3 regions of the Thioalkalivibrio sp. ALMg3 genome follow, and region 3 is predicted to be linked to each of the others. Evidence: predicted binding sites of a transcription regulator. Region 3 holds the regulator's gene; each other region holds the start of a gene.
The links. The regulator sigma-54, encoded in region 3, starts transcription at its own class of promoters, with help from an activator protein. The targets are predictions, from matches to a motif close to TGGCANGNTNCNTGCTT.
Positions count from the first base shown of each region.

Region 1 (7,934 bases), on a different contig from region 3:
CCGCCCACCAGACGCGGCCAGCGAAAGCCGATCGCCCACGCCAACATCGTGATGCGCGGCAAACGGCTCGGTCACCAGCACGGCATCGTCCGCAGCCAGCCGTGCCCCCAGCGCCTCGCGGGGCACGGCCGCCTCCAGCAGCGGCAGGTAGTCCAGCCAGTCGGCATGCGGACGCACCACGTACAGGTCCACCAGTCCCCGGTCACTGACGACCTCCTGGCTGGTGCCGGAACTGACCGACACGGCACCCGACCGGGCCACCAGGTCGGCCGTCCAGTCCTCGGGCAGGCGCGCCCCACCGCGCGCCGAGGCCGGGGCCGCCGGCACCACGTACAGGTCCGAGGTCAGTGCCTGCCCCAGCCACTGCTCCACGCTGCCGCGAAAGCTCCCCACCATCACCGCCACGCCGATGGCCGCCGCCAGCGCCAGCGTCAGCGCCGAGGTGGCGGGCGCGCTGCGCGACAGGCTGCGCTCCAGGCTGCGGACCGCAATGCGCGGCAGGGCCGCCCCGCGCACCAGCACCGCCAGGCCGCGCAGCGTCCCCGCCAGCACCCAGGGCAGCAGCAACACGAACCCCGCAATCAGCAGGAACAGTGCGACAAACCCGCCCACCAGCGCCCCGGCACCGGTCACGATCAACCCGACGCCCGCCAGCAACAAAACGATAGACGCCAGCGCCAGCCACGCGGCCCAGCCACGGGCACGCCTTTCCAGCCCTCCGCGCCCGGTGCCGGCCGGGCTGGCCACCCGCGCCGCCTCCCAGGCCGGGGCCAGTGCGGCCGCCAGCGACAGCCCCACGCCCAGCAGCAGCACCGCGGCCAGCGCCAATGGCCGCGGCGTGACCCCGGTCACCGCCACCGCAAAGAAGTGGTCCGTCACCGTCTGCGCGACCTGCGCGACCAGCACCTGCGCCAGAGCCACCCCCAGCAGCGCGCCCAGCAGCGTGCCGATCACGCCGACCAGCAGGGCCTCCAGCAGCACCACCCCGAAGATCGCCCGGCGCCCGACACCGACCAGGCGCAGGCTGGCAATCACCTCGCGCCGGCGCAGTACCGCAAAGGTCTGCGTGTTGTAGATCAGAAACGCCGCGATCAGCAGCGCCAGCAGGCTCATCGCGGTGAGGTTGATGCGGAACGCCTGCGCCAGCTGGCGCGCGGCCTGGCCCCGGCTCTCGACCGCCACCAGCTCCAGTTCCGCGGGCAATACGTCGGCCAGGGCCTCGACCTCGTCATCGGCCAGCCGCACGTCGATTCGGTCCAGCCGCCCCAGCCGGTCGAGCAATACCTGCGCCGTGGCGATATCCGTCACCCAGAGCGAGGCGCCCGCATCCTCAGACGCGCCATCCCCCCCATCATCACTCGGGTCCTCGTCCCGTTCGCCGGCACGGTCGATCAGCGTGATCTCGCGCTCGCCCCCGGCCGCCTCCAGTGCCAATCGAGCCCCATGCGCCTCCCCGCTCGCCCGGAACCAGCCCGCAGGCGGCAGGATCGTCCCCGGCTCGGTCACCAGGCGCTGCACCGGGGCATCGCCGATATCCGAGGCCGCCCCGCGAAACGGCCCCTCGGCCAGCGGATCGACGCCCAGCACGTAGATCGTCGTGCCATCCGGCAATCGCGCCGGGCCCTCCACGATCGGGGCCGTATCCCGCCACCCGGCCATGCGCAGCTCGCGGTAAAAGGCCTCGTCGAAGCCGCTCGCCGGCCCCAGCACCTGATGCGTAGCGGCCCCGGCCACCTCGTCCATCGAACGGTCGAAGGCCCGCTGGGCGGACTGGTTCGCCAGATCCACCGCCAGCACCACCGCCACGCCGATGATCACACCGACCAGCGTCAGCACCCGCTGCAGCGGCCGCCGACGCCAGTCGCGCAGCCACGCACGCAGAACGAGACCGCTCACGCCGGCAACCCCTCCACCGATTCCGGAGGCTGAAGCACCCCGTCGCGCATCGTCAGCACCCGATCCAGTCGCCCCGCCAGTTCATCGCTGTGGGTCACCAGCAACAACGAACACCCGGTCGCCCGTACTTGCTCCAGCAGCAGCCCGAATATCGTCTCGCCAGTGCGCGAGTCGAGATTGCCGGTCGGCTCGTCGGCGAGGATCAGCGCCGGCTCGTGCACCAGCGCCCGCGCGATCGCGACACGCTGCTGCTCGCCGCCCGACAGCGCCTCCGGATACCGCTCACCCTTATCCCCCAGCCCGACCGCTGTCAGCTGGCGTCCGGCGCGCTCGCGTCGTTCGGCAGCATTGGCAGCCGTCGCCAGTTCCAGCGGCAGCATCACGTTCTCCAGCACCGTTAGCGTCGGAATCAGATGGAACGACTGGAACACGATCCCCACGCGGGCCCGGCGCAGCCGCGTGCGTGCCGCCTCGTCCAGCCCCGCGAGCGCCTCGCCCGCCAGATGCACCTCGCCGCGATCCGCCGCCTCCAGCCCGGCCGCCAAATGCAGCAGGGTGGACTTGCCACTCCCGCTCTCGCCCACAATCGCCACCCGCTCGCCGGGGGCCAGCTCGAAGTCCACACCGTGCAGCACCTCGCCCTCGCCGGGGTAGGCAAACGCCGCGCCGATGAGCCGCAGGACCGGCCCCGAAAACGCTGATGACTCAGCCATACGATCCGCCTTTTGTTGTCCGTTCCAGCCGGGGTGTCGGGCCGTCCCGGGAGACACCAGGCCCCGACTCCACATGACCATGAAGAGTAGATGAATGTTTCAAAAAGCCACACAAGCGGTTGATTGAGGCCCGGCATCCGTTAGAATAAGCGCCATCTCCACACACGGGAACGCGCCTTGACACGCCGATCAAGCAGCCGATCACGCAGCCGATCTATCTGCGCCTAGCGGCAAGCGTCCGTTCCCTAACCGGTCGCTTCCCGTCAGGCCTCTTTGATCAAAGAGCCGGGAACGGCCGGGCCCCGCCCGACCCGAACCTGCACCATTCACCGCATTCGTGCGGCGCCGCGATGGCCTGTGCCCGTGCACAGTCCGCGCGCTGCCCCGATGCCGCCGGGAGAAGGGCATGGAGCTTCACCTCGAGCAGTCCATCATCGAGCTGAAGGAGCTGTTGCGTCTGGACGACCGCGACGGGCTCCACGAACTGCTCGACTACATGCGCGTGCAGGACATCGCCCACGCGCTGATGGAGCTGGGCGAGGAAGACCTCATCGCCGTCTTCAACCTGCTGCCCCCCGGGCGCAAGGCGGACGTCTTTGCCTACCTCGACACCGGGCACCAGATCCGCCTGCTGGAGGCCTCGCCGCGCGAGGACGCCCGTTTCATCCTCTCCGAGATGGAGGCGGACGACCTCACCGCCCTGCTGCAGACCCTGGATCCGGACACCCTGCGCGGCTACCTGCGCCTGCTGCCGTTTCGCGCGATCCGCCGCGCGCTCAAGCAGCTCAACTACCCGGAGGACTCGGTCGGCCGCGTGATGTCGCCGGACGTCGTCGCGGTGGACCCGGACTGGACGCTCAAACGCGCCCTGGCCTTCATCCGCCGCAACGCGGACGAGCACTCCAACAACGTGATCTTCGTGGTCGACCAGGACCGCGTGCTGCTGGCCGCCATCCCCATCCGCCACTTCCTGCGCGCCAGCGCCGACAGCCCGGTGCGCGAACTGCTGGGCGAAGCCGACCCGATCACCATCGCCGTCTCCGAACACGCGGTGGAGGCCGCCCGCCGCATCCAGCACTACGACCTGGAGAGCCTGCCGGTGGTCGGCGAGATCGGCGAACTGCTGGGCGTGGTCACAGTGGACGACGTGATGGACCTGATCGAGGCGGAGTCCACCGAGGACTTCCACAAGCTGGGCTCGGTGGGCACCCTGCCGCTGTCCCCGCAGGAGGCCAGCCCGTTCCTGCTCTATCGCAAGCGCATCGGCTGGCTGCTCGGTCTGGTTGCCTTCAACACCATCGGCGCGCTGATGATCTCCCAGTACGAGGACATCATCGAGGCCGTGGTGGTGCTGGTGTTCTTCCTGCCGCTGCTGATCGCCTCCGGCGGTAACGCGGGCGCGCAGAGTTCCACGCTGATGGTGCGCGCCATGGCCACCGGCGAGGTCACGGCCAGGGACTGGCTCCGGCTTTGGGCCAAGGAGATGGGCGTGTCCCTGACCCTCGGGCTCAGCATGGGTGTCGCGGTATCGCTGGTCGGGCTGTGGCGCGGCGGGCCGGAGATCGCACTGCTGGTCGCGCTGTCGATGACCATCATCGTTACCGTGGCCAGCATCCTCGGCATGCTGCTGCCGGTGGTCCTGAACAAGTTCCGCCTCGATCCGGCGACCGCCAGCGTACCGCTGGTCACCTCGCTCGCCGACATCGGCGGTATCCTCATCTACTTCACGCTGGCCACGGCCCTGCTCGGCCTGGCAATCCCATAGGACCTCCCGGATGAGCCCGACCGAACCGGATCTCGACACCCTGCCGCAGGCCCTGCAGACCGCGCTGACCGCGCCCACCGCCGAGGCCCTGCAGAGCCTGTGCGCCGAGCACGCGGCGCCGGATCTCTCCGACGCCCTGGAGGCCCTGCCGGCCCAACAGATGGAGGCCTTCTTCCAGCGCCTGGATGTCGAGTGCACCGCGGATATCTACGCCCACCTGGAATCGGATCACCAGTCGCGCGTGTTTCAGGCGCTGGACGACGAGCACGCCAGCCGCCTGGTCGCGGCCCTGTCCTACGACGACGCGGTCTCGGTGATCGACGGGCTGGAGGACGAACAGGCCGAATCCCTGCTCGAGACCCTGCCGGACGAAGACCAGGAGGCCCTGGAGACCCTGCTCGGCTACCCGGAGGAGAGCGCCGGGCGCCTGATGACGCCCGAGTTCGCCACGGTCCAGCCCGACTGGTCGGTGGCCGAGGCCATGGATCACCTGCGCGAACAGAGCGACCTGGCCGAGACCATCAACACCATCTTCGTGGTCACGCCCACCGGCGAACTGCTCGGCTGGGTGCGCCTGAAGGGGCTGCTGCTGTCGCGCCCCACCACCAGCGTGCGCGAGCGCATGAACACCGATGTCGTCAGCATCAGTGCGGAGGAAGACCGCGAAGAGGCCGCCCACCGCATCAGCCACTACGACCTCGACGTCCTCCCGGTGGTCGACGACAATGGCCACCTGCTGGGCATCATCACCGTCGACGACGTGATGGACGTACTCCGCGCCGAGACCACCGAGGACTTCCATCGCATGGCCGCGGTGGGTGACGTCGTGCTCTCGCTGCGCGACGCCAGCATGCAGCTGCTCTACCGCAAGCGCATCGGCTGGCTGGTCATCCTGGTCGCCGTGAACATCCTCTCCGGACTGGCCATCGCCCACTTCGAAGCGGCCATCGAGACCGTCGTCGCACTGATCTTCTTCCTGCCCATGGTCATCGCCTCCGGCGGCAACGCCGGCGCCCAGGCCTCCACCCTGGTCGTGCGCTCGCTCGCCACCAACGACATCAAGCCCCAGGACTGGTGGCGCCTGGGCGGCAAGGAGATCCTGGTCGCCTCCGCCCTCGGTGCCACCCTGGCCGGCGCCATCTGGCTCTCCGGCTACTGGCTGGGCAGCCTCGAGGTCGCCAACGCCATCGCGCTCGGCATGTTCCTGGTCGTCCTGTTCGGCTCCCTGTTCGGCCTGCTGCTGCCGTTCACCCTCACCCGCCTGGGCGTCGACCCCGCCGTCGCCAGCGCCCCGCTCATCACCTCCGTCGTCGACGTCGTCGGCATCACCATCTACTTCGCCACCGCCGTCGCCATACTCGGCCTCTAGCTCCCCCAACCCCCATACCCCACCCCCGTAGGATGCGATGAGCAAAGCGAATCGCATCAACCTCGCCCCACCCCCAACGCCCGGTGCGTTTCGCCAAGCTCAACGCACCCTACGAACTGCCCCGAACGCCAGGAGTCGAGCTCGAGGCGATCACGACCTCACCAACACCCCTCCGCGTCATCCCGACCACAGCACCAGCCCCCCGTCATCCCGGCCGTAGCGCAGCGAAGAGCCGGGATCTCCACCGTTCGAACACCCCAAGATCAAGAACCCCGGCCATGACAACCAGAGGCACCCCAGCCCCCAGGGTGACAATGTGCGTCACTTCACATGACCATTTTTGTCACGTGACACACCCGGGAAGCGTGTGGGCGTGACCCATGCCACAGACCACACCGCGCCCGGGCGCCGTTTTCACGCATTCCCGCGCTCTTGGCACGCCCAATGCATCTCCTCAGACAGCTACCCACGGGGTGGCCGGGCCGAAGGCCCCGCTTTTATTACATCAAGGGAGTACGACCATGCAGAAGAAATCCGTCCAACAGGGCTTTACGCTTATCGAACTGATGATCGTTGTGGCGATTATCGGCATTCTGGCGGCGATTGCGTTGCCGGCTTATCAGGATTATACGAAGCGCGCTCAAGTTACCGAAGGGATTAGTTTGGCCTCCTCCGCCCGAACGATCGTTGCTGAGAATGCGATGACGGGAACTAACCCTCTTGATGCGGGTTGGGATGCACCTGCCGCAACTGACATCGTGTCCGGCATCGTCGTGGATGGAACCAATGGGGAGATTGAAATCACCTTCACCAATGTGATCGATGATACCGACAACGTCATGACCTTCATGCCCCAGGTGGGTGGAAACGACATTGCAGCTGGAACCGCCGTAGATGGTTCTATCGAGTGGGACTGCACTGGGGGGAGCCTGCCGGGCAAGTATCGTCCGGCCAACTGCCGCTAAAAGAGAAGCAAAGGGGACAGATTTGTTTTCCCCTCTCGGAGCCCCGGCCTAGTGCCGGGGCTTTTTTATGGTTCATCGAAGGATACCGGGGAGGTGTTCGACCGCTGAAGGGAATCGTAGTCTCGCGTGGAGCCCGAAATCCTCTGGGACACCCACTTTGTGGACATAAGCCGGATTCGCCGAAGCAATCGGCCGCAGGCAATCCTCTGGGACACCCACTTTGTTGACATAAACCGGATTCGCCGAAGCAATCGGCCGCAAGCCCCGCGTCTGCAACCCGTCCCCCGAACCTCGGGCAAACCCACCTTGCTCGCCCCGCTCTAACGGAACCCTGGAACGCGGTTTCGCTACGCCCTGAAAAACTCCAAGGCATTCACTATCCTAACGACAGGAACGTAACGAACCTGCGTTGCTGCAAGACCTACTCCACGGAAGGAGTTCATCATGACCCAGCCCCGCTCGACCCTCGTCTCTCTGGACGACACGCCCTGGTACCACGTCGTTTCCCGCTGCGTCCGCCGCGCGTTTCTGTGCGGACACGATGCCCACTCCGGGCGATCCTTTGAGCATCGCCGCGGCTGGATCGCCGATCGTCTGAAGCAGCTTGCATCGGTCTTCGCCGTCGATATCGCGGCCTATGCGGTCATGAGCAACCACTTCCATATCGTGGTGCGAGTGGACGAGGCGCGCGTCGAGCCCCTGGAGCGCGACGAGATCCTGCGTCGCTGGACGCAGCTCTTCTCGGGGCCGGTGATGGTGCAGCGGTATCTGGCCGATCCACAGCGGCTCGGTGCGGCCGAGATGAAGATCGTGGATGCCTGGGTCGAGACGTACCGCTCCCGACTCGCTGACCTGTCGTGGTTCATGCGCGTTCTGAACGAGTCGATCGCCCGCCAGGCGAACGCCGAGGACGGCGTGACGGGACGGTTCTGGGAGGGGCGCTTCAAGAGCCAGGCCCTGCTCGACGAGCAAGCGGTCCTGACGGCCATGGCGTACGTGGACCTGAACCCGATCCGGGCCGGGATGGCCCCCACGCCGGAGGCCTCCGAGTACACCTCGGTCGCGGAACGGCTTGCCCTGCTGCGCGCGACGTCCGGGGATGGAACAACGGTAGCCGGACGCGCCGCCGCCGATCCCGCAGTTCCAGGCGACAGCACGGCGCCGGAACACACCAACGCTACGAAATCCGACACACGAGCGAACCGGTCACGATCCGGTCCGCACGA
Region 1 is NZ_KB906225.1:120,527-128,460, reverse strand. Features, by position in the region: gene F622_RS0108840 (ABC transporter permease) at 1-1,896, opposite strand, end outside; gene F622_RS0108835 (ABC transporter ATP-binding protein) at 1,893-2,609, opposite strand; gene mgtE (magnesium transporter) at 3,016-4,374, shown strand; gene mgtE (magnesium transporter) at 4,385-5,743, shown strand; gene F622_RS0108820 (pilin) at 6,265-6,708, shown strand; gene F622_RS0108815 (transposase) at 7,153-7,934, shown strand, end outside.
Region 1: F622_RS0108820 (pilin) is a predicted target of sigma-54. The motif match lies at 6,177-6,193, and genes of this name have one in related genera.

Region 2 (7,934 bases), on a different contig from region 3:
GAGGGCGACTCCGGCAAGGAGACGCGGAAGGGTTCGCACGTTTGCGCTCGAGTCGATTGCGCTCGCTGGCGAGGCACCGGACCGGCCGCCTTTTTCCGGAACGAAGAGGGCCCCAACGCGAACGAGCGAACGGATCAGCGTCTCCCTGGAAGCGGAAGAAAATTCTGAAATGGGTCGGCGCTGGTTCATGTTGCGGTCCTGTTTGGTCCTGTCCTGCGCAGCCAGGTCGGTGCGGGCGTCGGACTGTGCGCGAATGGCTCGGGTTTGACGGATCTTGCGTCGTTGTCGAGCGAATCGCGTGCGGTTTCAGTACGCAAAAACATGCAGATGTCGTGCCAATGACTGATCATCCGGCGCCACGCGTGCATTCAAGGCCCGTCGCGGGCGGCCGTTATCACCATGAGGCGGCGCCAGCAGGCGCATGCGCGCGAATGCAAATGACAGGCCGGGGTTGCGCGGTGCACACTTGGCCTTTGAGGCCTGTCCGGTGCCTAGAGCAATCGGGGCAAGGAGAGCGGCACGATGAGTCAATTCATTGACGATGTGAATCAGCGAACCCAGTTGGTGGGGCAGAACCGCATGGAGCTGCTGCTGTTCCATCTGGGCGGGTCGCAGACCTTCGGGATCAATGTCTTCAAGGTCCGCGAGGTGATTCCGTCGCCACCGCTGCGTCAGATTCCCGGCTCCATGAGCGTGGTGCGCGGGGTGGCGTCGCTGCGTGGCGGTACCGTGCCGATCATTGACCTGGCGCGAGCGATGGGCCTGCGTGGCGCCGTCGGGGCGGTCGACAACGGGGAGCAGAAAGTGGTGGTCACCGAGTTCAATCGTTCGGTGCAGGGCTTCTGGGTGTCGGCGGTGGACCGCATCGTCAACGTGAACTGGCAAGACGTGAAGTCGCCCCCGCGCGGAACCGGACGCGAATCCTTCCTGGTGGCCGTCACGGAGATCGACAACAAGCTGGTCGAGATCATCGACGTCGAACGGGTGCTCTCCATCGTCAATCCGCTGCCCAGCGAGGTCTCGCCATCCATCCGCGAGAACGCCAGAGAGGCCAGCGGGCGCAAGGTCGTGATCGTCGATGACTCGGTGGTGGCGCGCAAGCAGATCGAGGGCGCGATCAAGGGCCTCGGTTTCGAATACGACGTCTTCAAGGATGGCCAGGAGGCACTGGATTTCCTTGAACAGAAGGCCGCGGAAGGGCCGGTGGGTGACCAGATCGAGATGGTGATCTCGGATATCGAGATGCCACGCATGGACGGCTACACCCTGACCGCGCGCATCCGGGACAACACCGCGCTGAAGGACCTGAAGGTGCTGCTGCACTCCTCGCTGAGCGGTGAGTTCAATACCGACATGGTCAAGCGCGCGGGCGCGGATGCCTTTCTCTCCAAGTTCAATCCCGATGAGCTGGCCAATGCCGTACTGGATCAGACCGGGCGCGAGAGTCAGCAGGCCGAATGAGCGGTCGGGCGGAACCGCGTTGCCGCCCGCCAAGCCCGGAGCGGCGATGGGTGGCCGGAAGTCGGTGTGTATGGTGCCATGCGCGCGACGCCGTATACTCGATCCGATCTTCGGGCTTACCCCGGTTTTCCGGCCAAGCGGCCCCGGTCAAGGATTCGTCATCAGGATGCCTAATCACGATGGACAGCGCTCAGGGATGACTCGGTGATCGATTCCCGCGACTACGAGGAGTTCTCCCGCTTCCTGCAGGACTGCTGCGGCTTGGTGTTGGGTGACAGCCGCCAGTACCTGGTTTCCAGTCGTCTGTCGCGGCTGCTCGACGAGTTCGACTTCAAGAGCGTCCCGGAACTGCTGCATGCGATGCGGCAGGCCCCGAATCCGCGCCTGCGCACCCGCGTGATCGATGCGATGACGACCAACGAGACGTCCTGGTTCCGCGATGGCTTTCCGTTCGAGATCCTGCGCCACGTGCTGTTGCCGGAACTGGCGGCGAAGGGAGGCAGCATCAAGGTCTGGTCCGCGGGATGCTCCAGTGGGCAGGAGGCCTATACGATCTCGATGGTGGTCTCGGAATGGGAGGAGTCGCGGCCGGCTCGGAAGGTGCCGGTCTCCATTCTGGGCACGGACCTGTCAGAGAAGATCCTGGACGATGCGCGACGGGCCGTGTACGACGGCCTGAGCATCGTGCGCGGGCTCAGCGAGAGCCGGCGCGCGCGCTTCTTCGAGACCGTCGCGGATGGCCACAAGGTGATCCCGGATGTGCAGCGGCGCTGTCGCTTTCAGAAGCTCAACCTGATCGACAGCTATGCGGCGCTGGGCAAGTTCGACCTGGTGTTCTGCCGCAACGTGCTGATCTATTTCTCGGGCGACACCAAGCGACAGGTTCTTGACGCTATCGCCCGGCAGATGAATCCGGGCGGGTATCTGTTTCTTGGCGCTTCCGAGACCGCAGGGCCCTACACCCAGGCCTTCGAGACCGTACGAACCGAGTACGGCTCGGTACTTCGTCTGAAGTCCTGACGTAATCCAGCCCCGGGGCTGATCCCCGGGAACGCCCGTGCAATGCGGGCGGCGAGTCGCTCCATCCCTTCCCCTGGCTGCCCACTGTGCCTGCGCCCCTGCGGCACGTCGCTCGAGAATGGCATAACGATTGCTTCAGTTCCCCTGCGAAGGGTCGCAATCGGTGCGCCCCGTTCTCCAAGCGAGGGTCCGCCACGGGCGGACAGGACGGAAGCGATGAGTCTCTCTCTCGACAAGGCGATGGGTATTTCTCCGCAGGCGGTGAACGTGCGGGCGCAGCGCATGGAGCTGCTGGCCTCCAACATCGCCAACGCGGATACCCCGAACTACAAGGCGCGGGATATCGATTTTCGTGCGGTGCTCGAATCCGCGGCCGGCGGCGGCAATACCTTGCCCATGGCGCGCAGCCAGGCGGCGCATCTCGACCCCAACGCTGGCGCGATGAACGGGCAGGTCGAGGCGCTTTACCGCGTCCCCTCGCAGGCGTCGCTGGATGGCAACACGGTGGACCCGCAGATGGAGCGGGCCGCCTTTGCCGAGAACGCCGTTCAATATCAGAGCAGCCTGGAATTCCTCAATCGCCGGGTCTCCGGCATCCGCGAAGCCCTGCGGGGCGATCGTTAAGGAAACACTGATTAATGTACACACTCGCGTTGGTACCCCAGGTTTTCCGTGCCAAGGCGCGGTGCGCAGCCGGTAGTGGTTCTACCGGCAAGTGCCGCAACGCAGGATCGGGGAACCTGGGGTGCCAACCCCCGCAAGTCATAGAAAGTAGGGGGTCGGCCGCCCGTTGTTATCAAAAACGGGCGCGGGAACGGCGTTGCGGTTCCTTTGTGCAGAATGACTGCACGGCAGTCACCGCGCCTTGTTCGCACGCAAAAGCGACTCGAGCGCGAGCGTGTACATCAATCAGTGTTTCCTTAACGCGGACCTGATCGGGAGATCGATGTCGTGAGCAACCTCTTCAGCCTGTTCAATACCTCCGCCTCGGCGCTGTCGGCGCAGTCGGTGCGCCTGAACACCGTGGCCTCGAACCTGGCCAACGCGAACACCGCCGCGACCAACCCCGACGAGGCCTATCGCGCCAAGCAGGTGCTGTTCCAGAGCGTGATGGACCAGGCCAACCCGAACGGTTCGTCGACGGCCGTTCGGGTGGCCGGCGTGACCGAGTCGCAGGCGGCGCCGCATGCGCATTACGAACCCCATCACCCGCAGGCCAACGAGGAGGGCTACATCTTCCGTCCGGCCATCAGCGTGGTGGAGGAGATGGCCAACATGATGTCCGCCTCGCGCAACTACGAAGCCAACGTGGAGGTGATGGAGACCTCGCGTCAGCTGCTCCAGCGCACATTGCAGATCGGTCAAGGCTAGGGAGCCATCGATGACACAGATATCCCCCGAATTGCTGGATCGCCTGGGCCTCTCGCGCCCCGAGCAGAAACAGGACAAGGACATGGACCGCCTGGGCCAGTCCGACTTCCTCAAGCTGATGACGACCCAGCTGGAGAATCAGGACCCGATGGAGCCGATGGACAACGGCGACTTCCTGGGCCAGATGGCGCAGTTCTCGACCGTAACCGGCATCGAGGAGCTGTCCAAGTCGTTCCAGCAGCTGGCGCAGTCGCTGGGGCAGAACCAGACGCTGCAGGCGGCATCCCTGGTAGGCAAGGACGTGCTGGTTCCCGTCGAATTCGGCGAGCTGGGTCCGGACGGCCTGATCAAGGGTGCGGTGGACCTGGATCGCTCCACGGAGGAGCTGCAGATCGACGTCTACAGCCCGAACGGCGAGCGCATCCGCCGCATGAACCTGGGCGCCGCCGGCAGCGGCCTGCAGGAGTTCAGCTGGAACGGCATGCGCGACGACGGGACCTTCGCACCCCCGGGCGTCTACGAGTTCAAGGCCACGGCCCGCTCCGGTACCCAGTCCGAGGCCGTGGATACCTTCCTGGATGCCCGCGTGGAGAGCGTCGCGGTGGGTAACGATTCCGGGCTGGCACTGACCGTGCAAGGCCTGGGCGAGATCAGCTTTTCGGATGTACGACGGATTGGCGGCTGACGCCCAAACCGCGACAAAAGAACCCTAACGGAGGAAAGACCCCATGCCCTTCAATATTGGATTGAGCGGACTGAACGCGGCGCAGGCCGACCTGCAGACCACCGGCAACAACGTCTCCAACTCGGGGACCACCGGATTCAAGCGCTCGCGGGCGGAATTCGGTGACGTGTTTGCCCAGAGCTTCGGCGGCATCAGCCAGACGGCGATCGGCTCCGGCACGCGCCTGCAGGCGGTGACCCAGCAATTCTCGCAGGGCCGCACGGAGTTCACCGAGAACGGTCTGGACCTGGCCATCAACGGCGAGGGCTTCTTCGTCCTGGACGACCAGGGCAGTAAGGTCTACAGCCGGGCGGGGGAGTTCCAGGTCGATCGCGACGGCTTTCTAGTGAACAGCCAGGGGCAGCGTCTGCAGGGCTATGACGGAGTTGATAGCAACCGTGTTGACGATCTACGCCTTCAGACCGATACCGCGGCACCCCAGGCCACCACGAACCTCGAGGCCCTGATCAACCTGCGCTCGGATGCCGGCACGATTGAAGACGAATTCGACCTGGAAAAGCCCGAGACCTACAACTTCTCAACGTCGCTGACGATGTACGACTCCCTGGGCATCGCTCGGGACGCCAGCCTGTATTTCGTGAAGACCGCCCCGAATGAGTGGAATGCCCACGTCGCGGTACGACGGGACGACGGAAACCTAATGGAACTTGAGGACTACGGGGGAGGATCCGAAGGCCCGTTGACGCTGGAATTCGATCCCAGCGGTCAGTTGGACGTTGTTGACCCCGCGGCTGAGGGTCTAACTGTCCCGGGCGGACCGGAAGGTGATTTGGACGGGGCAGAACCACTGGTCTTCGACATCGACTTCGATGGTACCACCCAGTTCGGGGGAGATTTTTCGGTGAACGATCTGAACCAGGACGGCTTTGCCTCCGGACAGCTGACCGGCATTGATATCGACGACACCGGTGTCGTGTTTGCCCGCTTCACCAACGGCCAATCCACTGCGCTGGGCCAGTTGACGCTCGCGAACTTCTCCAATCCGCAGGGGCTGGAGCAGCTGGGTGATAACAACTGGGCCGAGACCTTCGCGGCGGGTGACGTGCGAATGGGTCGCCCCGGATCCAGCAACCTCGGGGCGGTACAGGCGGGTGCCCTTGAGGCCTCGAACGTGGATATCGCCCAGGAGCTGGTCAACCTAATCACCGCGCAGCGCAACTTCCAGGCGAATGCGCAGACCATCTCCACGGCCGATCAGGTCACCCAGACGATCATCAACATCCGTTAAGTCGCGGATGAGACGCTGAAGAGGGCTTGAGCATGGATCGATTTCTGTACATCGCGATGTCCGGTGCGAAGGAGACGATGCACGCACAGGCCATCAACAACCACAACCTGGCCAACGCCAACACCGACGGCTTTCGCCAGGCCCTGGCTACGGCGGACACCTTGCCGGTGCGCGGGCCGGGCCATGCCTCGCGTGATTACACCCAGATCGGCAACGATGCGGTGGATTTCAGCAAGGGCAAGATGCAGAGCACCGGGCGCGATATGGACATCGCCATCGAGGGCGAAGGCTTTATCGCGGTGCAGGGCCCGGACGGGGAGGAAGGTTACACCCGCGCCGGCTCGCTGCATGTGGATGCCTTTGGGCTGCTGCGCACCGCGCAGGGTCACCAGGTACTGGGGGATGGCGGTCCGATTGCCATCCCGCCGGCGGAGCAGATCGAGATCGGCACTGACGGGACCATCAGCGTGCGCCCCCTGGGCGTGGGCCCGGAGGCCCTGGCGGCGGTGGAACGCATCCGCCTGGTCAACCCGGACACCGACGAGCTCCAGCGCGGGGATGACGGCCTGTTCCGCCTGGCGGAAGGGGGCGAGGCCCCGGCGGATGCCGAGGTGCGCGTGGTCTCCGGGATGCTGGAGGGCAGCAACGTGAACACGGTGGAGGCGCTGACCCGGATGATCGAGTTGTCCCGCCACTTCGAGATGCAAGTGAAGATGATGGATAGCGCCAACACGCTGGAACAAAGCAGCAACCGCCTGCTGGGCCTCGGGTAATTTCCCGGGACTCGCGCGGCACTTGAGAGAAAACAGGAGAACACCATGAACCAGGCACTGTGGATCGCCAAGACCGGCCTCGACGCGCAGCACACGCGCATGTCGACGGTCTCGAACAACCTGGCCAACGTGAATACCACCGGTTTCAAGAAGGACCGGGCGGTGTTCGAGGATCTGATCTATCAGACCGTGCGCCAGCCAGGCGCCCAGGCCACTCAGGATCAGCAGCTGCCCTCGGGCCTGCAGATCGGTACCGGGGTGCGCGCCGTCTCCACCGAGAAGATGTTCCAGCAGGGCAACCTGCAGCAGACGGACAACTCGCTGGATATGGCCATCGAGGGGCGCGGGTTCTTCCAGATCCTGCTGCCGGACGGGAATGTCGGCTACACCCGGGACGGCAGTTTCCAGCTGAACTCGGACGGCCAGGTGGTGATGTCCAATGGCTACCCGCTGCAGCCGGGCCTGTTCGTGCCTGAGGACACCCAGTCCCTCTCGATCGGCAAGGACGGCACGGTGACCGCGCAGATCCCGGGGCAGGCCGCACCGGTGGAGCTGGGCAATATCCAGCTGGCGGACTTCGTGAACCCGGCCGGTCTGCAGGCGGTGGGCGAGAACCTGTTCCGCGAGTCTGCGGCCTCGGGCGTGGCGCAGCAGTCCCTGCCGGGCCTGAACGGCACCGGCACCGTGGTGCAGGGCTCACTGGAGACCTCGAACGTGAACATTGCCGAGGAGCTGGTGAACATGATCGAGACCCAGCGCGCCTACGAGGTCAACTCCAAGGCGATCTCCGCGGCCGACCAGTCGCTGCAGTTCGTCAACCAGACGATCGGGTGATCTGATGACGCGCCTCGGAACCGTTCTCCGCCCGGCCCTGGCCGTGACCGCCGCGTTGCTGCTGTCCGCCTGCGCCGCCACTCAGACGACCAAGCCGGACGACAACCCGGAGTACCAGCCGGTGATGCCGGCGCAGCCGGTCCCGCAGTCGCAGAACAATGGCGGCATCTACCAGGCCGCCCACTCCCAGGGGCTGTTCGAGGACTACAAGGCGCGCAATGTCGGCGACATCCTGACGGTCATCCTGGCGGAGAGCACCAACGCGCAGAAGTCGGCGTCGACTTCCACCGGCAAGGATTCCAACCTGGAGCTGGGCAATCTCTCGGCCTTCGGCCGCGATGCCACGTTCAACGGTCGCCCGTTGTTTGGGGCGAGCAACTCGAGTTCGCGGGACTTCAATGGGTCCGGGGACTCCTCGCAGAGCAACCAGCTCGACGGCGAGATCACCGTGACCGTGGCCGAGGTACTGGCGAACGGCAACCTGGTCGTGCAGGGCGAGAAA
Region 2 is NZ_KB906226.1:59,148-67,081, reverse strand. Features, by position in the region: gene F622_RS0109185 (chemotaxis protein CheV) at 523-1,461, shown strand; gene F622_RS0109180 (protein-glutamate O-methyltransferase CheR) at 1,666-2,481, shown strand; gene flgB (flagellar basal body rod protein FlgB) at 2,698-3,105, shown strand; gene flgC (flagellar basal body rod protein FlgC) at 3,433-3,852, shown strand; gene F622_RS0109165 (flagellar hook assembly protein FlgD) at 3,863-4,537, shown strand; gene flgE (flagellar hook protein FlgE) at 4,581-5,825, shown strand; gene flgF (flagellar basal-body rod protein FlgF) at 5,858-6,598, shown strand; gene flgG (flagellar basal-body rod protein FlgG) at 6,644-7,432, shown strand; gene flgH (flagellar basal body L-ring protein FlgH) at 7,437-7,934, shown strand, end outside.
Region 2: flgB (flagellar basal body rod protein FlgB) is a predicted target of sigma-54. The motif match lies at 2,601-2,617, and genes of this name have one in related genera.

Region 3 (7,934 bases):
GATATTCAGTTCGCGCGCGAAGACCAGTAGCCAGCTCTCCATCACCTCTGCCACGCCCCGGTGGGCGCGCGGGCTGCCCGGGTGGATGCAGACGATGTCGGGACGCTCGCCCCAGAGGCGCATCATCTGTTCGATATCGGCGGCACGAAAGGCGGCGTAATACGCCTCGACGCAGCGATCGGCATCCGTCGCCATCAGTGCACGCCCCCGGTGGGCCATTCCGGCGTGGGTTCCGGGTCCGGGCTGGCGTGGTGGAGCACCATGCGCCAGCTTTCCCCATCATGGCGGTAGCCATTGGTCGCCAGCATGACGCCGCGCCGTTCACCCTGGACATACAGGTTTTCGCGCAATACGTGGAGGACGAGGTCTTCGCCCGGGATGGCGGTCACCTGGGTCCGGTGTACGATCACCCCGCGCATCCCCGGCAGGATGTCGTCCCAGCTTTCCAGGATGATGTCCGTTCCCTGCAGGCGCTCGCCACCTGGGTGGATGCAGACGCACTCGGCACTGTCGTGCCAGATTTCGCGCATGCCTTGTGCATCGCCTGCCTGAAAGGCCGCGTAAAAGGCGGCTTCGGCGGATTCGGGAGAAGGGAACGTGGCCATACCGGTCGGGGCCTCCTGAGACAGAGGGGGTATTGTCGCAGGAGCATCCGCGGATGACGAATGTGCGAGATGACGTAATGGGCGCGACCCGCCAGAATGGCGCTCCTTCATCACGGGAGCCCGTATGGCACGTATCCTCGCGACTGGCATTGTCACGCTCGACCACACCCTCGATGTTGCAGCCTTCCCGGCCGAGGACGACGAGGTCCGGGCGCTCGCCAGCACCACCCAGCCCGGAGGCAACGCGACCAACACCGCAACGATCCTGGCGCAGTTCGGCCACCGCCCGGGCCTGGCCGCGGTCATCGCCGAGGGTGCGGCCGGGGATGCCTTGAGCGAGTCCCTGGAGGGGCGCGGACTGGATATTCGTCACTGCGTACGCCGGCCCGGAGCGACGCCGACCTCCCATATTCTTCGTTCCAGGGAGACGGGCAGTCGCACCATCGTCCATCATCGCGACCTGCCCGAACTCGGGGTGGAGGATCTCGCGGGCGTACCCTGGCCGGAATATGACTGGCTGCACTTCGAGGGGCGTAACCCGGAGGCCCTTGCGTCCATCCTGCGGGCGGTGCGCGAGAGCATCTTTGACCAGCCGGTGTCGCTGGAGCTGGAGAAGCCCCGGCCGGGGCTCGACGCATGCCTGGACTATGCCGATGTCCTGATGCTCTCACGCGACTGGGCCGCGAGCGTGGCGGGCACTCCCGAGGCTGCGCTGCAGCAGCTTTCCGAGCGCTTTCCTGATCGCATCCTGACCGTGACCGCCGGGGGCGAAGGGGCCTGGATGGCCGTGCGGGGCGCGATCCACCATTGTGAAGCGACGCCCGGACGGCGGGTGGTCGACAGCGTGGGGGCAGGGGATACCTTCAATGCCGGGTTGATCCACGCGCTGGTCTCCGGGGAGCCCCCGGAGCAGGCTTTGACGGCCGCTGTGCGCCTGGCGGAGCGCAAGCTCGAGCAGGTCGGCCTGGACGGGCTGGGTGACGCGGCCTCCGACCCGGGAGCGTGGCCCGGATAGCCCCCGCAGGGGATGGTGGTTGTTGACCGGGGCGGGCGGGACTCGGAGGTTCAGGCCTCTTCGCCGAAACGATCGGCAACCAACTCTGCGAGTGCATCCAGCGCCTCCGGCGCATCCTTGCCTTCGGCCTCGATGGTGATCTCGCTGCCCTGGGCGGCGGCCAGCATCATCACGCCCATGATGCTCTTGCCATTCACCTCCTGCTGGTTGCGGGAGACGGAGACGTCCGCGGCGAACTTGCTGGCCAGGCTGACGAACTTGGCCGCGGCGCGCGCGTGCATCCCCAGGCGATTAACGATGGGGACTACGCGCTGCGGCATCGCTGCACTCCTGATCGCAGAGGAGAATCCCGTCATGGCCGCCCGAAAGGGCCTTGTTGACCAGTTCGGTCAGGGGGAGGTGTTGATAGTTGAGCACGCGGATGAGCATTGGCAGGTTGGCGCCGGCGATCACGCGGGCATTTGCACCCCGGGCGACGCGAATCGCCACGTTGGAAGGCGTGGAGCCAAACATGTCGGTCAGAACGAGCACCCCCGAGCCGCTGTCGAGGGTCGCCAGGCGCTCGCGGGCGCGGGCCAGGACCTCGTCGGGGTCGTCGTTCTGGGACATCGCCATGGACTCGCAGTCCTCGGGCAGGCCCCCGAGCATGCTCTGCGCGGTCTGCAGCAGGGTATCGCCCAGGTTTTGATGCGTGATCAGAATGAGACCAACGCCCATGGATCTGCTCCGATTGCGGGTTCCAGAAGGCCCTCGTCCCGCGTCCAGTGGTTACTGTTTACCCAGCTCGCGGTGACGGGTGCTAACAGTAACATGTTCCCGATCCTGCCACGCCTCCGCAAGCCGCTCCACCAGATACACCGAGCGGTGTTGCCCGCCGGTACAACCGATGGAGACCGTGACGTAGCTGCGGTGATCGTCCAGCAGGCGCGGCAGCCACTGCGACAGGAATCCCTGGATGCTGTCGAACATGGCCGCGACCTCCGCGTGCCGCTCAAGGAACTCGCACACGGGCGGGTCGCGACCGGTCAGGGCGGCCAGATCGCTTTCGTAGTGCGGATTGGGCAAGCAGCGCACGTCGAACACGAAGTCGGAATCCAGCGGCGCGCCGTGCTTGAAGCCGAAAGACTGGAACTGCAGGGATAGCTCGTGTTCCCCGCGCTCGCCTATGCGGTCGCGCAGGGTGCGGGCCAGATCGTGCATCGACAGGCGCGAGGTGTCGACCGTCAGATCGGCCTCCGCGGCCACATGGCCCAGCCACTCGCGTTCGCGGTCGATGGCCTCGACCAGTGGCACGCCGTCGCGCGCCAGCGGGTGGCGCCGGCGGGTCAGGTGGTAGCGCCGCAGCAGCACCTCGCTGGCCGCCTGCAGGAACAGGACCTCCACCTGCACCCCGTCCGCCCGTAGTTGCGCCAGGAGATCGGAGAACCCCTCCAGGGCCTCCAGGCCGCTGCGCACATCCACGCCCACGGCCAGATGGCGGTCGGTCTCGGTGTCGTAGTGGCCCTGCCGGACCTGATCGATCAGGTCCGGCAGCAGCGGCAGCGGGAGGTTGTCGACGCAGAAGTAGCCGGCATCCTCCAGGGTGTGCAGGGCCACGGTCTTGCCGGACCCGGACAGGCCACTGACGATTAGCAGGCGCATGGCCGATTCAGCCCTCCGGGTCCGGGTTGGGGACCGTAGTGGCGGGCACCGCGCGATGGTAGGGCGGCTCCTCCGTCTCGCCGCTCATCTGGCGGCGCTGGCGTGCGCGCAGGTCGTCGCCAGCGATATAGCCCTGCATGTGCAGCATGTGGTTGCGCACGGCCGCCTCGATCATGACCGCGATGTTGCGCCCCGGCGCGATCGGCAGGCTGATCAAGGGGACGCGCAGGCCGAGGATATCGATCTCGCCGCGGCGCCCGTTCAGCCGGTCATCGGGGACCGGCGAGGGTTCGCCATGATCGCGTAGGTCGATGATCAGGCGCAGGTACTTGCCGCCCTTGATCGCGGAATCGCCGTACATGGCGCGGATGTTGAGCACCCCAAGACCGCGCACCTCGAGCAGGTCCTGGAGCAGGGCCGGGCAGTGGCCGCGCACGATGTCGGGCGCAATGCGCGCGAATTCGGGGGCATCGTCGGCGATCAGGCGATGCCCGCGCGAGATCAGTTCCAGTGCGACCTCGCTCTTGCCAACGCTGGAGGCGCCGCTGATCAGCACCCCGATCCCGAGGATCTCCATGAACACGCCGTGGCGCACCTCGAAATGGGCCAGGCGCTGCTGCAGGAAATAGCGCAGCAGCGAGATAATCTCGTGGCTGCTGGTGCTGGAGCACAGGATCAGCGGCAGCGCCTCCTGCGGGGCGTCGGGCATCTCCGAGAACGGACAGGTGTCCTCGGCGAAGATCACCGCGGTGGTCCCAGTGCGGGCCATCTCCAGGATCAGGTCGTTGCACTGGGTGGCGCTGAGGCTGGAGATGTAGCGGGCCTCGAAGTCGCCGATGATCTGGATGCGGTTGGGCCGGATCAGGTTGAGATGGCCGGCCAGCGGCAGGTCGTCCCCGTCGTCGCCGACCAGCTTGCGGTCGGGTGCTGCATGTTCGCCGTGCACGAAGCGAAGATCCAGGCGGTTTCCCATGGCCTGGATCAGGCTCTCCACGTTGATGTCGCGGGCGATCCCGCCTTCTCCCAGCGCCTCGTTCATGGCAGACGCTGCGCGCCGGAATCGCGGCTGGAGGCGGGTTCCACGGGCTTAGTCCTCGCTGAAGCGGCGCACGAGTTCCTGTTCCAGGGCCGCCGCGTCCCCGGCCCGGCGCAGCGCTCCGATGGTGTCTGGCTGCGACAGGCCGCGGGCGAGTTGGGCCAGCAGGTCGAGGTGGTCGCCGGTGGCGGCCTCCGGGACCAGCAGTGCGATCAGGATATCGACCGGCTCGTGATCCATGGCGTCGAAGTCGACGCCCTTTTCCAGGCGCAGCACGGCCACGCGCGGCGCCTCGAGATCGGCCAGGCGGCCATGGGGAATCGCAACCCCATGGCCGAGACCGGTGGATCCGAGTTTTTCGCGTGCGGACAGGGCCTCGAAGATCGCATTGCTTCCTGGTCCCGTGCCGTCACCTCCGCCGGCGAGGAGGTCCGCCAGGGCCTCCAGGGCCCGTTTCTGGCTGGAGCACTCGGGTTGCAGGCCAATGCGCTCGGAGGTGATCAACTCGGCAATCGTCATGGATCAGGAGGCCTGCTCGCGGTTGCGCTGGGCACCTTCGGCGCGGTGGTGGTCCTTGACCTTTTCCTTGTGCTTGATCAGCTGACGGTCGACTTTGTCGATCAGCGCGTCGATTGCGGCATACATGTCCTCGTGAGAGGCCTCGGCGTGGATGTGATTGCCGCTGACCTGGAGATTCGCTTCGGCCTGGTTGTGCTGATTCCGGGTCTTCTCGTGGGTCAGCACGACGTGGACGTCGATGACCTTGTCGAAGTGGCGCTCCAGCTTCGCGAATTTCTCGTTGACGTAGTCGCGCAGGGCGTCGGTGATGTCCACGTGGTGGCCGGTCAGGTTGATCTGCATGGTCAGGACTCCTTGGTTACTTGCTGCCGGTGGGCATCGAGGCCATCTGCCGGCGTTCGCTGGATGAAGGGATGTGCATCGCCTCGCGGTACTTGGCCACGGTGCGGCGCGCTACGTTGATGCCCCGGTCCGACAGGACCTGGGCGAGCCGGGCATCGCTGAGCGGCTTGTTCGGGGGTTCGTCGCCAATCAATTCGCGAATCATGGCACGGATGGCGGTGGCGGAACACTCGCCGCCATCGTTCGTGCCGACATGGCTGGAGAAGAAATACTTGAACTCGAAGACCCCGCGCGGGGTGTGCATGTATTTCTGCGTGGTAACCCGCGAGATGGTCGATTCGTGCATCTCCAGGGTCTCGGCAATGTCGCGCAGGATCAATGGCTGCATCGCGACGTCGCCATGCTCGAGAAAGCCCTGCTGGCGATGGACGATCGCCTCGGCGACCCGCAGCAGGGTGTCGTTGCGGCTGTGCAGGCTCTTCAGGAACCAGCGTGCCTCCTGCAGCTGATCGCGCATAAAGGCGCTGTCGCGGGCATCCGAGACCTGGCGCACCATGCCGGCGTAGAGGTCGTTGATGCGGATGCGCGGTGCGATCTCCGGGTTTAGATCCACGCGCCAGCCCTCGGTGGTGTGGCGCACGTAGACATCCGGGACCACGTATTCCGAGGTGGCGGAGCTGATCTGTGCGCCGGGGCGCGGGTTCAGGGTGCGGATCAGATCCAGTGCGCGGGCCAGTTCGTCCGGGTCGCGTACGCCGGACTGGCGCTGCAGGGCCTTGTAGTCGCGCTTGCCCAGGCTGTCCATGCCGTGTTCCAGGATCGCCCGTGCGGCCTCGCGGGCCGGGGCGTCCGGGGCCAGTTCGCGTAGCTGGATCTCCAGGCACTCCCGCAGGTTGCGCGCGCCGACCCCCAGCGGGTCGCACTGCTGAATCCAGTGGAGCACTGCCTCGACCTCGTCGACGCCGACGGTTTCATCCTCGCCTCGGCTGATGGTCTCGGCCAGGGTTTCCAGGTCACCCTCGAGATAGCCGTCGGGGCTGATGGCGTCGATCAGGGCCGCCCCGATGCGCTGGTCGCGCGGTGTCAGATGGCTCAGATGCAGCTGCCACAGCAGGTGATCCTGCAGGCCCTCACCGTCGTCGTCGCTGGTGTTTTCCAGCGGGTCGCGGTCATCCACGCCCTTGTTGGGCGTCGGGGCCGGCTCGTAGATGTCGTCCCAGCGGCTGTCGGTCGTCAGTTCCTCGGGGATCACGTCGTCGCTGGTGGTGGTGGCCTCCATGCGATCGCCTTCCACCAGCTCGCCGTCCTGGTTCAGGCGCTCGGTGTCGGCCTCGGCATCTTCGTCCTCGACCTGTTCGAGCATGGGGTTGCTCTCCAGCGCCTGCTGGATCTCCACCTGGAGCTCGAGCGTGGACAGCTGCAACAGGCGGATCGCCTGCTGCAGTTGCGGGGTCATGGTCAGCGTCTGACCCAGCTGCAGATTCAGGCCGGGTTTCAGCATCGGGTATGCGGGGCGAGGGTGGGCATTGATGGAATCTTAAAGCCTGCCTTGTGGTTTGTGCACCGACCGGGCCGCATACGGGGCGCTTTCACAGGCGGAAGTTCTCGCCGAGATAGACCCGGCGCACCTGGGGATCGGCCAGCAGCTCGTCCGGTGTCCCGGCGGCCAGCAGGCGGCCTTCGCTTAGAATATAGGCCCTGTGGCAGATGCCGAGGGTCTCGCGCACGTTGTGATCGGAGATCAGTACGCCGATGCCGCGCTGGGCGAGATGCCGAATCACGTCCTGGATGTCGCCCACCGAGATCGGGTCCACCCCGGCGAAGGGCTCGTCCAGACAGATGAAGCGCGGATCCCCGGCGAGGGCGCGGGCGATCTCGGCCCGGCGCCGTTCCCCACCGGACAGCGCGATGCCCGGGCTGTGGCGCACGGTCTCGAGCTGAAACTCCTCGATCAGCGCATCGCCAATGCGGCGGCGCTCGTGGCGATCCAGCCCGGGGCGCAGTTCCAGCACGGCCTGCAGGTTGTCCCACACGCTCAGGCGGCGAAAGATCGAGGCCTCCTGCGGCAGGTAGCCGAGGCCGGCGCGCGCGCGTACGTGGATGGGGGCGCGGGTGATGTCGCGCTCGCCCAGGGTGATGCGCCCGGCATTGGGACGGATCAGCCCGACCAGGCTGTAGAAGCAGGTGGTTTTGCCGGCCCCGTTCGGGCCCAGCAGGCCGACCACCTCGCCGGGCGCGAGGTCGACGTCCACCTGGTCCAGCACCGTGCGCTGGCCGTAGCGCTTGGTCAGCTCGCGTCCGATCAGGCGGTCGTTGGTTTGTGCCGGTGTGGCGGATGGGCTGGGGGCGGTGGCGTTCATTCGTCGTCGCGCGGCTGGATGGTGATGCGCACGCGCTCGCTGTCGCCTTCGCCGCGTTCGGCCTCGATCACGTCGGTCGTCAGGTCGTAGGTGATGCGCTTGCCGCGCGCCTCCTCGCTGGTGGTGATCACATGGGCCTGGTCGGTGAGGATCATGCGGTCCTCGTTCAGCAGGTAGTCGATGCGCAGGGCGGTGGCAATGCGCATCTCTCCGGTTTCCGGATCGGGTGATTCCAGGCGTGCCGGCTCGCCGTGGGCCTCCATTTCGTAGGGGCGGCGATCGCGGGTGCGCACGTAGACCTTGTCGGCCTCCAGGGTCATGTCGCCGCGGATTACGATCACGTCGCCGGTGTAGGTCCCCAGCCCCTGGCGTTCGTCCATCTCCGCGCGGTCGGCAGTGATCTCCACCGGCAGTGC
Region 3 is NZ_KB906224.1:84,137-92,070, forward strand. Features, by position in the region: gene F622_RS0107710 (nuclear transport factor 2 family protein) at 1-219, opposite strand, end outside; gene F622_RS0107715 (nuclear transport factor 2 family protein) at 195-605, opposite strand; gene F622_RS0107720 (PfkB family carbohydrate kinase) at 730-1,620, shown strand; gene F622_RS0107725 (HPr family phosphocarrier protein) at 1,671-1,940, opposite strand; gene F622_RS0107730 (PTS sugar transporter subunit IIA) at 1,912-2,337, opposite strand; gene rapZ (RNase adapter RapZ) at 2,389-3,261, opposite strand; gene hprK (HPr(Ser) kinase/phosphatase) at 3,269-4,300, opposite strand; gene F622_RS0107745 (PTS sugar transporter subunit IIA) at 4,349-4,816, opposite strand; gene hpf (ribosome hibernation-promoting factor, HPF/YfiA family) at 4,820-5,158, opposite strand; gene F622_RS0107755 (RNA polymerase factor sigma-54) at 5,175-6,659, opposite strand; gene lptB (LPS export ABC transporter ATP-binding protein) at 6,748-7,518, opposite strand; gene lptA (lipopolysaccharide transport periplasmic protein LptA) at 7,515-7,934, opposite strand, start outside.